4 regions of the Selenomonas sp. oral taxon 136 genome follow, and region 4 is predicted to be linked to each of the others. Evidence: riboswitches for the same ligand, from Rfam matches in the RefSeq annotation. Region 4 holds a riboswitch; each other region holds the start of a gene.

Region 1 (3,143 bases), 430 kb from region 4:
TGCGCGATGGTAGATGGAGCGAAAACAGATGAGTGCCCCCGCTGCGACAACGACGAGATCACGTCGCGCCCACAGGCGGTCGAGACTCGTGTCAAAGTCCCGAATTTCCTCAGCGAGAATCGGCTGCATCGACATCCTCCTCATCGTGAAGCAATTCCTCTCCGCCCTGGTTTCCGTTCTCCTCCCCAAGGATGTCAAGGAAGAGATTCATTGCGGGGCTGCGCCATTTATTCCGATGAACCCCGTAGTATGATGTTACAGTCATCGGATCCGACTGCGCTGCAGACAGCCGGCCGAGAGCCATGCGCTCCCGCACCGCATGATCCGGCAGCAGCGCAATCCCCATATCGTTTTCAACCAGATTGATGATGGTCTGCGTGCTTCGCAGCTCAATCATATTCGTAAACGAGATCCCCCGCTGCCGCAGATAGTCGTCTGCCAGCTGCCGAATCTCACCCGGATGCGGCATCGTGATCAGCGGCATCTCGTTGATCTCCATCTCCCGCTCACGAAGGTTCGGGCACCATACAGCTGCACCAACCGAGGTATAGAAATGCACGGGGCACTCCTCAAACACCCGGAACGCAAGGTTCTCCTTGTCTCTCTCCTGAATCGTGTATGCAAGACCGACATCGATCTGCCCGTCACGGAGTGCCGCAACAACATCACGGCTCGTGAGTGAACGCAGACGCAGATCAACACGCGGTGCATGCCCATGCAGACGTTTGAGCAGGGGCGGCAGACGGAAGCAGAGCAGCGACTCCGGCGCGCCGACTGTGAGCGTCCCCTGATAGGCGGCAACACCGTATTGAAAGCTTTTGACCTTCTTCACTGCAGCAAGCACCTCGTCCACATACGGAATCAGTTCCTCTCCCGCCTTTGTCAGGATCATGCGCCGCCCGCTTTTCTCAAAAAGCGGTACGCCCGTCAGCTTTTCCAGCTGCGCGATGTGGAACGTAATCGTCGACGGCGTGTAACTGAGGAGACGCGCCGCCTTTGTAAAGCTGCCCGTGCGTACAATTGTCTTGAACGTCGTGAATATCTTTAGCTCCATCCGTATCTATCCTCATTGGCAAGTACGAAATACTCAAAAAAATGTAGAGAAGAAATCGTTCATTGTAAAATGAAATTGGACACATAAAAAGTCGAACATACAAAATCGCTCCGGCAAAACACCTTTGCCAAGACCAGTATATTCGACGCTCATTCTACCATAAAATACCGCGTATTCAAACATCTAAACGTCAATCAGCGCATACAGTCAAGCCGATGGTTCAACTCCTTTCGCCTCTCTCTTGACAATAGGCAGAAGCAGTGATATTCTTCCTCACGGAAGCCATCATCACGACAAACAGCATACTGATGAATTAGGTGTCGCAAGACTTAATAGAGAAGCCGGAAGAGCCGGCGCAGTCCCGCCACTGTGTCAGCGAGCGAATCTGCAGAAAACGTCACTGAGGAAACTTTGGAAGGCGCAGAGGAGCGATGAACTGGAGCCAGGAAGAACTGCCTGATCGACGATCACCGTCTGACCTGCGAGCGACGGGAAGGGGATCTGTGTCTTGCGCTGGATCGATCCGCATCTTTGCGGTGACCTTTCGACGGCGGTTTTATGCGCTGTGACGCTGCACGCGGCAAGGCAAGGATATTTTGCAGTCTCTTCTCTCATTTGCAGAAAGGGGCTGCTTTTATTTGCGAACGTTCAGGACGCAGAACTGCCCTCTTCCCGCCGGCCTCGGACGTATGCTCTGCAAATCTACAGCTTCCATGGGCGTCGCAGGAAATGCTTTCGGCAAAAGGGGACTGCGGCGGAGAACTCATATTTTTGATGGGGTGAACACATGAACACGAAGAGAAGAAATGCACTCATCACGATCGGCGTCGGACTCATCCTATGGTTCCTGCCGGTTCCTGACGGAGTCACAGTACTCGCCTGGCATTTGCTTGCGGTCTTTATCGCGACAGTGCTGGGCTTTATTCTGCATCCGCTGCCGATCGGCGCGGTGGCCTTCATCGCGATTTCCTTCTCCGCATGGACAGGCCTGCTAAAGACGTCCGATGCTTTGGCAGGCTACGGCAACAGCACGATCTGGCTGATCGTCTGTGCGTTCCTCTATTCCCGCGGCTTCATCAAGAGCGGACTCGGCAAACGCATCGCTTTCCGCATCATCGAGGCAATCGGCAAGAGCGCGTTGTCGCTCGGCTATGCCATCGCCCTGAGCGAGCTTGTGATCTCGCCCGCAACGCCCTCGGCCACAGCGCGCGGCGGCGGCATTCTCTATCCAATCGTGCGTTCACTCGCGGAGGCTCTAGGCTCAAAACCCGGTGAGAGCGCACGCCGCATCGGCACCTACCTCATGCAGGTCGGCTACCATACAGACGCCGTGACCTGCACGATGTTCGTGACCTCGATGGCGGGCAACCCGCTCTGCGTGGCGCTCGCCGAGAAGACGCTGGGCGTTCAGGTCACGTGGATGGGCTGGGCGAGCGCTGCAATTGTGCCGGGACTCATCGCGCTCCTGCTCGTCCCCTATGTCATGATGAAACTTTCGCCGCCCGAACTCGTGCGTATTCCCGACGCCAAGGATCTGGCACAGCGTGAGCTTTCTGAAATGGGGCCGATGAGCCTTGCGGAAAAGGGACTTTCCGTCATCTTCGTTGTCTCTCTCGCACTCTGGGCAAGCTCCGGCCTCACGAACATCGACGCGACACCCGTTGCCATGGGCGCAGTCTGCCTCATGCTGATACTCGACATCATCAACTGGCAGGACGTCATCCAGGAAAAGGGTGCATGGGACGCGATGTTCTGGATGGGCTCTTTGATGACACTCGCTTCGGCTCTCGCAAAATCGGGCATCATCACATGGATCGCCAATGGTGCGGGCGCGGCGATTTCCTCGCTCGGCTTCGGTTGGCTTATTTCCTGCCTCATCATCCTGCTCTTCTACACCTACATCCACTACGCCTTCGCCAGTGTCACGGCACGCATCAGTGCCCTCTATGCGGCATTCATCGCTGTCAGCGTCAGCGTCGGTGCACCGCCCCTTTTGGTCGCCATCATCTTCGGCATCTTCGCCGATGTGCCGATCTCCCTCACGCATTACGGCAACGGCTGCGCCCCGATCTACTTTGGCGGAGGCTAT
Region 2 (3,143 bases), 230 kb from region 4:
ATCGCCGCACGCTTCAGTGCACATTCGGCAGTGGAGGCGGCGGGATGTCCCTGCCCAGCCCTGCGTGCATAGCACGCGCCGCCGCAGGCGGAAAAATCCACACACGTCCTGCAGAACGCCATAGCATTCTGCATCTCCTGCGCCACCTCTTTCTGGCGCTGCACATCAATGCCACGTTCCACATCGCCGAGCAGAAAGTGCGCATCGCCGACAAAGGAGGAACAGGCGTAGATATTTCCAAGCGCGTCAACGTGTACCCCCGCCCCGTTCATCGCATGGCAGTGGGAAAATCCACTGCCTGTGCGCTGGGCAAGACACGCCGCCTGCTCCATCTGGCTAATCGCCATAGAGTGGCCGATCATTCGCCCGAGTTTGCGGTTCAGCGCAAAAACCGCTTCCATCGCCTGCGCCATGTCCTCGGCCCGTGCGCTGCGAACGGCAGAGCCACGCCCCTGTGGCCGCAGGAGATCAAAGCCCACACGGCGCACATTGCCGAGATAGTATGCCATCTCGACAACACCGGAAAGCTCTGTAACATTGTCCGCTGTGACGACTGTGGTCAGGCCGATCTCCATGCCGCACTGCGCAAGCTGACGAATCCCTGCGACAACATCCGCTGCCGTACCTCTGCCGTCAGGATAACAGCGAAGTGCATCGTGCACAGCAGGTCTACCGTCAAGGCTGACGCCGATCCCAATGCGCGCACGACGCAGAAAAGTCGCCGTCTCCTCGGTCAGCAATGTTCCGTTGGTCTGCAAATCCATGCGTGCCGGGATACGCTTGCTGCGCACGTAGTCTGCCATCTGACGCAGCAGCGGCAGTGCAAGGAGGGGTTCTCCCCCCGAGAACTGCAGGATAAAGGGCATTTTGCCCGTCGCCGCAAGGTCGATGGCACGCCGCGCCGTCTCCCATGTCATCGTGCGTCTGTCCTGCGCTGCGGCATAGCAGTAGCGACACGCAAGGTTACAACTTCCGGTAAGGCTCATGACGAGCATGCGCAGCGGTACTGCCCCGATGCCCTTACTTTTCATCGGCAAAGCGCTCCGGATAGACAGCGCGTGCCAATGCGTAGACAGCATCTGCCGCATTCTGTGAAGTATTGTAACGATACCGATCCGGAACCACATAGAGGTGATTTTCCTGCACGGCCTTCACATGGATAAACAAGGGGTCTCTGCAGAGTTTTTCGCGAAATTCCTCCGTCGTTTTCCCCTCTGTACTCCACGTCGGCAGGAGAAATACGTCGGGGTTGAGTGCCACCACCTGCTCCATCGAGACCGCAGTCGTCGCCGTCAGCCCCGCCATCGCCACACCATTGCGCAGGGAGGCACGGCGGCACATATCGTCAAAGAGCCCATCCTTGCGTCCAAACACACCGCTGAACGCAAATGCAACGACGATGGGGCGCTCCTCCTCCGGGATGTCTCCAACGCGCCGCTCCACATCAGCGAGAAGGGCACGTTTTTCGGCGATGCGTGCGGCGGCATTTTCCTCCTGTCCAATCAGGCGTCCAACCGTCTCAATGCGCGCAAAGATGTCCTCGAGGTTATTCGGCGTACGTGAGACAAAGACGGGAATCCCCAAATCGCGCAGGCTGTCCACCAGCTCCTTCGGTATGCCGTCAATCGCAAGGACAAGGTCTGGATCCAGTGCCGCAACGCGCTCCGGACTTCTGTCCTTGAGTTTGACGGATACGGCGCGTGCCTCTTCCGTCATGCAGGATATTCCCGGATCATCCACCGTGGAGGTGAGCCCCGCGATCTGCTCCGGCGGAGCAATCCCAAGGAGAATCTCATCCATCCCTCGTCCCAGCGACACGATCCGATGCGGTCTTTCCGTGACAACGACCTCCGCCCCGGTATCATCCGTTCCGCGATAGAACGCATCCCCATCCGACTCCACCCGCGTCCCGTTTCCACAGCCAGTGAGAAGGAGAAGACAGCCCGCGACAAGGAGCGCATAGAGCAGCCAATTATAAGGCATGGGTATATGCGTATTGCAGTTTCTTTGCATGCTTCATTCTTCGTCACCTTTCTTCATCCTGCACCGATGAACCTGCATGCAAAAGAGAAGATGTGCATAAAAAGACCCCTCCTGCATACACAGAAGGGGTTTTTCACACAACAAAGGATCACGCTGTATCCGCAGACACACTGGAATCCCCATCCCTATCACTCGCAGGTCAAACGGCGATTGTCAATCAGGCAGTTCTCCTGGCTCCAGTTCCTCGCGCACCTGCGCCTTCCCGAGGGAAATCCCTCAGTGGCGGAGACAATGTCCCCATGCAGGTTTGCTCACTGCTACAGTGGCGTGACCGCTCCGGCTTGATGGGAAAATACGTTTCCTTACCGGATTCTCTATTATATCTCTGCAAACTGTCAAACGACCTGGCAGTTCGCGCCGATACCTGATCCACTTCATATAAAGTTTTCATAAAACGCATTTATAGTAACATTGGAAGAATCGCTTGTCAATACGACAAAGGGATATTTTACGAATCATCTCAATACGCTGGGATCTTTCCGAGTCTATTTTTCCAGCAAATAGAGATAGTCCCCATAGCCCTCCTCCTCCATGTCCTCCTTCGGGATGAACCGCAGGGACGCACTGTTGATGCAGTAGCGCAGCCCACCCGTTGCGGCGGGGCCATCGTCAAATACGTGTCCGAGATGCGCGCCGCTGTTCGTCGCCGTAACCTCGGTACGCACCATGCCGTGCGAGCGATCTTCCTGCTCTGCAATCAGTGCCGCATCGATTGGACGTGAGAACGCCGGCCAGCCGCAGCCCGAGTCATATTTATCCGTGGAGACAAAAAGCGGCTCGCCCGTCGTGATGTCACAGTAGATACCCGCACGAAACTCGTGATCGTATTCGTTGCGGAAGGGCGGCTCTGTCGCCTTCTCCTGGGTAACGGCGTACTGCAGATCCGTGAGACGTTCTCTGAGTTCAGCCTTTGTCGGCTTTTCATCATGACGCACGTTTTTCTTCTCCCCCATCGGTTCGGCTTCCGCACGTTTCTCACGCATCGCAGCGATGAGCGCAGGGGAGATATGGCAGTAACCGTTGGGATGCTTCTCGAGATACTCCTGATGATCGTCTTCTGCACGATAAAAGTTCACGATCGGTCCCATCTCGACAGCCGT
Region 3 (3,143 bases), 210 kb from region 4:
TTGAGATATACCTTTGTTGCGTCGGCAATCTGATAGTTCATCGCAAGATCGACGACCCAGTAATTATCCGTCGGGAAAGCACCGCGTACCGGTCCCGGGCGTCCAACGATCCCGCGGGCAAGCAGCGACGCATCGAATGCACGGTTGCGGTAGTCGACACCGATGTTCCACTGATCCTCGGGCAGATAACCGTCTGCATTCACGCCTCTCTGCTCCGTCTTGCCGACATGCGTCCGTGTATAACCGAGGCGCGCGCGCAGATGCGAGTCAACGCGCTTCGCGAGCTGCAGCGACCAGCCATGGGCATCCTCATCGCCGACATTGATGTTCACGTATGTCACAGGATGGTAACCGATACGATCCTTCGAGTGGCGCTTGAAGTAGCTCGCCGTGAGGCTGAGACCTCTGCCAAAGTCACGGGCAATACCGATCTCCTTCGTGTTGCCGGACTCGGGCTTGAGGTTTGGATTGCCGTATGTCGGCGCATAAAGTTCATTCGGCGTCGGCGTGATGAAGTACGCACTGTAAGAAGCATAGGCGTGCGTCATCGGATCAATGTCATAGCCGAGGCTGACACTCGGGCTGTTGTGACTGCCAAAGGACGAGTTGCTGTCATGACGAATACCCGCTGTGAGTTTCAGCGTCGGAAGGATGCTCCACTGATCCTGCAAATAGAAGGAGCGGTTGATGAGCGTACGATCATCGATGCTCACAATGCCGCCGTTCTTGATCGTCGTATCATCCTTTATGAATTCGAAGCCAGCCGTCAGCAGATGGTTGCCGAGCTTCTTGTCGAATTGGTCGCTGAATCTCCATGTCGAATCACTAAAATCATAACTGGATCCCGCAGGAGTCCACATGCCATGGGTGAAAGTATCATAATCATATTTGCTGCGCGAGATACTCATTTGGTTCTTGGTCGTGTCATTGATTTTCACATTCCAAATCAAATCGCCATCCAAATAATCATAGTTCCCGCGATTGACATTGAGCCCCTGCTGCTTTTCATAGAGTGCCTGATAGCGATCCGAGTCCTTGTATGAGCGCAGATTGAAGGCAAGATAGGATGCCTTGCTCAGATCCTTGCCGAGGTGAAGATTGACCGAGTCCGCATCCAGATGAGACGGCACCGTATTGCCGTGCGCATCCGAAAAGTCTCCGCTCTTATCCTTCTGGTACTTGATGCGCCAGTCCCATCCGTGCTCACCGCCCGCATTCGCGATGCTGTACTGCTGACGTCCATAACTGCCGTAGCCGATGCCGAGCGTCGTCTTCATCCCCGATGCCTTCTTCGTGATGATGTTGATAACGCCGCCCTTCGCATCCGATCCATAGAGCGTTGACGCCGAGCCGTGCAGCACCTCGATGCGGTCGATGCCGCTAAGATCCTTCATCGCAGATGCCAAAGAGGCCGAAAAGCCCCCCGCATAGTTCTGGCGGACACCATCGATCAGAAAGACCACATGTTCCGACCCGTTGATGTAGAATTTGCTGCTGTTGTTATATCCCGCCGGTGCATACGCATTGACCGTAACGCCTGGCACATCGCGCAGCGCCTGCGTGAGGTCGGTGTAGTGGCGGCGCTCGATATCCTTGCCTGTAATCACCGTGATATTTGCATCCGTCTTGAGTTCCTTGTTCGGGGTTCTTGTCGCCGTGACGACCGTCTCCCCCAGAGCATGTTCATCTGCCGTATCACTCACATCGGCTGCGAATGCATGACCGCCCAGGGACAGCACGCTTACACTGAGGGCTGCTGTCAGAGCTGCTCCTAGCTTCTTCCTTGACCCCAATCTCTTCATCTCGTAATCTCCTCCTAAAACATTACACATTACTGCAGGGCAATACACCATCTATTCATCTGCTGCGAAGGGATGCACTTCGTCAGTCAGAGAAAAGTATATTCCGGAAGCACTGATAAATTCGGCACAAGCATCTTGACGCATCTTTTTGATGCATGGCATGAATCATGGAAATAAAAATCCCCTTCCTGCGATACAGAAAGGGGATAGACTCACGAAAAAATATGATTTGGGCGCACAATATACGCTCACGATAGAATCCCTTCCCCGTCACTCGCAGGTACAAGCAGTGATTCATAACTAGGCAGTTCTCCTGGCTCCAGGTCATCGTTCACCTGCTCCTTCCCAGAGGACATTCCTCCAGTGGCAAATCGGGGCGGCAGATCATCTCTGCACGCCCTGCAGGCTCGCTCGCTGATACAGTGGCGGGACCGCTTCGGCATCGGTCTGCATGGCATACTGCCATAGAGCCTTCACCGAATTCTCTATTAAGTCTTTGACACCTAATTCGATAATATTCAGTTTTCCAGCAATTCGACATATCGTACTATAATACGAATTTATTGTCCTGTCAAGCGCAAATATACTAACAACTCCAAACACCAATATAGAGCACTACGAATACATGACAAAGCAGTGCTCGATAAAAGGGAAAAGACACACCATGCAGTGAACCTGAATCTATCGGTCGTGCGCTGCGGCGCGCTGCTGTATGCGCAGCTTACTCGCCAGATCATCACGGGAACGATGCTGGAACTCGTGAACGAGATACATTGGCTGGACAGTCTCGACGATACGGCGTGCCGCATCGGTATGAAACGGCTGATGCTGATCGACATGCATGACGTAGTCCATCGCCGCCTGCCAGTCGAGCGATGTCTTCCATCCTACATGCCGACGCATCATCTCCCGCGTATATGCCCCTGAGAGGGATTGGTGCAGGTGAATGCCATAGACGCGCTTACCCAATGCTCCAAGCTCGTGGTAGACCTTTTGCACATATGCCGCACCCTCCGCCTCGCTCTGCAGATCCAAGTTCGTGTTCATCAGATGCCCCGTGTCGAGCATAAAGCCCGTGTCGGGATAGCTGACGCGCTCCAAGAGCTCAGCGGCGAGCTGCGGTTTTTGAAAGGTCAGTCCCGGCCACCAGAGATTTTCAAAAAGGAGTTTGCAGCCCCTCGGTATCTCGCCGGCAATCGCATTGACAAGCTCGATGGCCGCGCGAACGACGTCCTCATCCGTGACAGAAAACATGCGCGTATACATCTCCGATGTGCAGTTATGTGCAACGTGGAAGACGAGATACTGCGGCTGACACTCTGCCGCCCGCCGCAGATTCTC
Region 4 (3,143 bases):
GCGTGCCTTGGCAGCGGAGCGAGCTGCCATACTGGCAGAGCAGCTGCATCTGCGCGGCGTGCCGGTTAACTGTGTCCCGCCGCGGCTCTTTGCCGCCTGCGCGGAGACGGACGCGCCGCAGGGAATCCTGCTGCTGATGCAGCGTCCCCCCCGCAGATCATTGACCGATCTCGTACACGCGGCGGAGAAAGTACCGTTTTATCTGGCTCTTGATCGTGTGCAGGATCCCGGCAACGTCGGCATGATTCTGCGCACGGCAGATGCAGCGGGCGCAGCGGGCGTGATACTCCTGCGCGGCTGTGCGGATGTATACAGCAGCAAGGTCGTCCGTGCAACGATGGGCTCTCTGTTTTACGTTCCCTTTATCAGCGGCGTCGATGATGAGGAACTCCTGCGTTTCGCACAGGAGCAAAGCCTATATCTCTATGCGGCTGCGTGCGACGCCGATGCTGTGACGCATTTTGCAGCGGATCTGTGCCGCCCCACGATTGTCGTCCTCGGCAACGAGGCAAACGGTGTATCGGAGCGCCTCTTGGGCGCGTGTCAGCACCTCTACGTCCCAATGTGCGGGCAGGCGGAGTCGCTCAACGTCGCCTCGGCCGCCACAGCGATCCTCTATGAGTCCATGCGTCAGCGCAGCTACGCAGGGATATAATAGATATAGTTTTATCACATAGAACTATAAAAAGATTCTTTTATATTATTGACAAAATAAACTAATTTGTAATATCATAAGAGTGAAAAAATTCATATTGTAAGGAAACAGGTGTCGAAAGACTTAATAAGGAATTCGGTATAAGCCGAAGCGGTCCCGCCACTGTAAGAGGAGCCCCGTCATCGTATGCCACTGGAAGAAATTCTGGGAAGGTTTGACAGGGTGAGGAATCTGAGCCAGGAGAATTGCCTGCTTTAACATCACCGTCGATTCGGACGTTGTTCGGAATCGGTACCTGCGAGCGATGGGAAGGGGATCATCTCTGCTTCTTTGTGAAGCAGAGTATCTTCGGCAGGTTTGTTCTGCCGCCTTTTTGAAATGATATGACCGCCTTCGTTCAGAAGGCGGTATTTTTTTGAAAGGAGAGTCCAGTATGTTCTATACTATTGACTGAATATAATGACGGGATTATTTATTTTGGTAATTCTACAGAAATGAGGATAATCTATGTTGTCTCGATGGAAACAAAGACGGCTTGTGTTGGGCGTTATGGGTATGCTGTTGTCTGGTGCGCTGCTTCATCCGATGATTGCCGCAGCAAGAGGTACCGCAACTGATACTGGCGGGGAAGAAGAACAGGCATCTGCCATGGTTCATATGGAGCCGACATCATCGAGTCCTCCGTTGAAATATAGCACTTCTGATATCACCGTCGAGGCGAAGCGTCCCACATGGGAAGATATTCTCTCCCCCGGCACCGTGACCATTATACGCCCGGAGGAGTTCAAGGGCGAACAAAAGACACTGCCTGACTTTCTCAAGATGGTTCCCGGCGTGCATGTACGCGAGGTGCAGGGCAAGGGGCAGTATACGACGGTCACCGTACGCGGCTCGACGGCAGCACAGGTCGGCGTATTCGTCGACGGCGTGCTGACGAATCTCGGCGGCGATGCGGCGGTCGATATCTCGACGATCCCCGTCAGCAATATCGAGCGCATCGAAGTCTACCGCGGCTACATCCCGGCTCGCTTTGCGGGCACCTTCATCGGCGGCATCATTAACGTCGTGACGAAGAAACCGACGGGCGCACATGGATCCGCCGAGATTGGACCGAGCTCCTTCGGCGGGAAAAAAGCCTCCGTTGAGATCACAGCCCCCCTAGGTGCCGGCAGCCTGCTTTTTGGCTACAATCACGAATCGCGTGATGGTGACTTCCCCTACCGCAGCTATGCGGCGGAGCAGTTCTATACAAATACCGACATTGGACGACAGATCGTTGCGACACGGACAGAACTCCAAGGCTACCTCGCTATGACACCGGCAGGGAAAGCCGCGTTTGATATCGCACATGGCGCCGGAGCATGGCAGCAGAATGTAGATGATTGCATCCAGTGGCTGGAGGACAATGGGGGCCGGTTGGTTACTGCTGCGGATGATCCGCACCGCCGGCGGCAATACAATGACTACAGCAATTCGGATCTGCTTGTCAAATGGCAGAATGACGATTGGATGATCAAGGGAACATACAAGACTGTCGATCGGCATCTGCCCGACAGTCTCTGGGTCGATTATCGAAGTTATTTCGATATGATTCAGCCGGGGCTTCTCGTTGATAAATACGATCTCTATAAATACGACAAGCGGCATCAAAAAATCAGTGCAAAGGAGCTGCTCGTACAGCGCCGCTATATAGGAAAGAACTATGAATGGGGCTGGATGGTCGACTACCTCACCCAGAGCAAGGATTACCGCGCCGAGAATATTCACGACGGTCTGCGATACATGATTAAGATTCCCATGCGGGAGTGGAGCCGCTATCGCTCGAAGAAATACAATGTACAGGTGGACGGCACCTATCAGCTCAGCAAGAACAATATGCTCGACTTCCAGATGAATTACTCTCACGAGCGCATGAATATTGACGGCGATGGGCTTAATGAGGTCATCGATGACGTGCAGGCGGGTATCGGAAATCTCTGGGCACAGATGCGCAACCAGTTCGATCAAAATATCTTTAACTTGCAGCTGCAGGATACAATTACGCTTGACAAGAAGCGTTCATGGCAGCTGACGCCTGCCATCCGCTACAATCGTTCACAGATTATAGGATACAGTCAGTTCGGTCGATTCAATCCACTCAAAACATATCGCTGGGTTCACCCGGAGGACAGTCAGGTGGATTCCAAGGTGACATGGCAGCTCGCATTAAAAAAAGAATTCAACAACCACTTTACGATGCGTATGACGGGCGGCACCTACTTCCGCCTGCTCAATATGTACGAAATCGCAGGTGACGGCGCAGGAATCATGCCGGCTCCAATGGATTACAAGGGGAGCGGCGCGAAATTTCCACAGCCCGAGTATGGCAAGCAGTTTGATCTCAGTGCCATTTGGGACGGCAAGTTCCTTGGGGCAGATAATCGAACGACGCTCACATATTTCTGGCGCGATACACAGCGCATGCTCTACCTCTACCGTGCAGGACTCA

What was found. Region 4 has a riboswitch for cobalamin ahead of AXE86_RS00930 (TonB-dependent receptor). Riboswitches for the same ligand answer to the same signal wherever they lie in the genome.
Region 1: linked by a shared signal. The riboswitch ahead of AXE86_RS10660 (DASS family sodium-coupled anion symporter) and the one ahead of AXE86_RS00930 (TonB-dependent receptor) in region 4 are both predicted to bind cobalamin.
Region 2: linked by a shared signal. The riboswitch ahead of AXE86_RS01970 (ABC transporter substrate-binding protein) and the one ahead of AXE86_RS00930 (TonB-dependent receptor) in region 4 are both predicted to bind cobalamin.
Region 3: linked by a shared signal. The riboswitch ahead of AXE86_RS01895 (TonB-dependent receptor plug domain-containing protein) and the one ahead of AXE86_RS00930 (TonB-dependent receptor) in region 4 are both predicted to bind cobalamin.

The regions. Positions count from the first base shown of each region.
Region 1 covers NZ_CP014239.1:2,217,199-2,220,341, reverse strand. Annotated here, with positions in the region: gene AXE86_RS10670 (hypothetical protein) at 1-135, opposite strand, end outside; gene AXE86_RS10665 (LysR family transcriptional regulator) at 110-1,054, opposite strand; cobalamin riboswitch at 1,353-1,528, shown strand; gene AXE86_RS10660 (DASS family sodium-coupled anion symporter) at 1,842-3,143, shown strand, end outside.
Region 2 covers NZ_CP014239.1:432,949-436,091, forward strand. Annotated here, with positions in the region: gene AXE86_RS01965 (radical SAM/SPASM domain-containing protein) at 1-1,031, opposite strand, end outside; gene AXE86_RS01970 (ABC transporter substrate-binding protein) at 1,021-1,983, opposite strand; cobalamin riboswitch at 2,187-2,426, opposite strand; gene msrB (peptide-methionine (R)-S-oxide reductase MsrB) at 2,529-3,143, opposite strand, start outside.
Region 3 covers NZ_CP014239.1:411,526-414,668, forward strand. Annotated here, with positions in the region: gene AXE86_RS01895 (TonB-dependent receptor plug domain-containing protein) at 1-1,802, opposite strand, end outside; cobalamin riboswitch at 2,089-2,324, opposite strand; gene AXE86_RS01900 (TIM barrel protein) at 2,484-3,143, opposite strand, start outside.
Region 4 covers NZ_CP014239.1:206,317-209,459, reverse strand. Annotated here, with positions in the region: gene AXE86_RS00935 (TrmH family RNA methyltransferase) at 1-655, shown strand, start outside; cobalamin riboswitch at 748-922, shown strand; gene AXE86_RS00930 (TonB-dependent receptor) at 1,163-3,143, shown strand, end outside.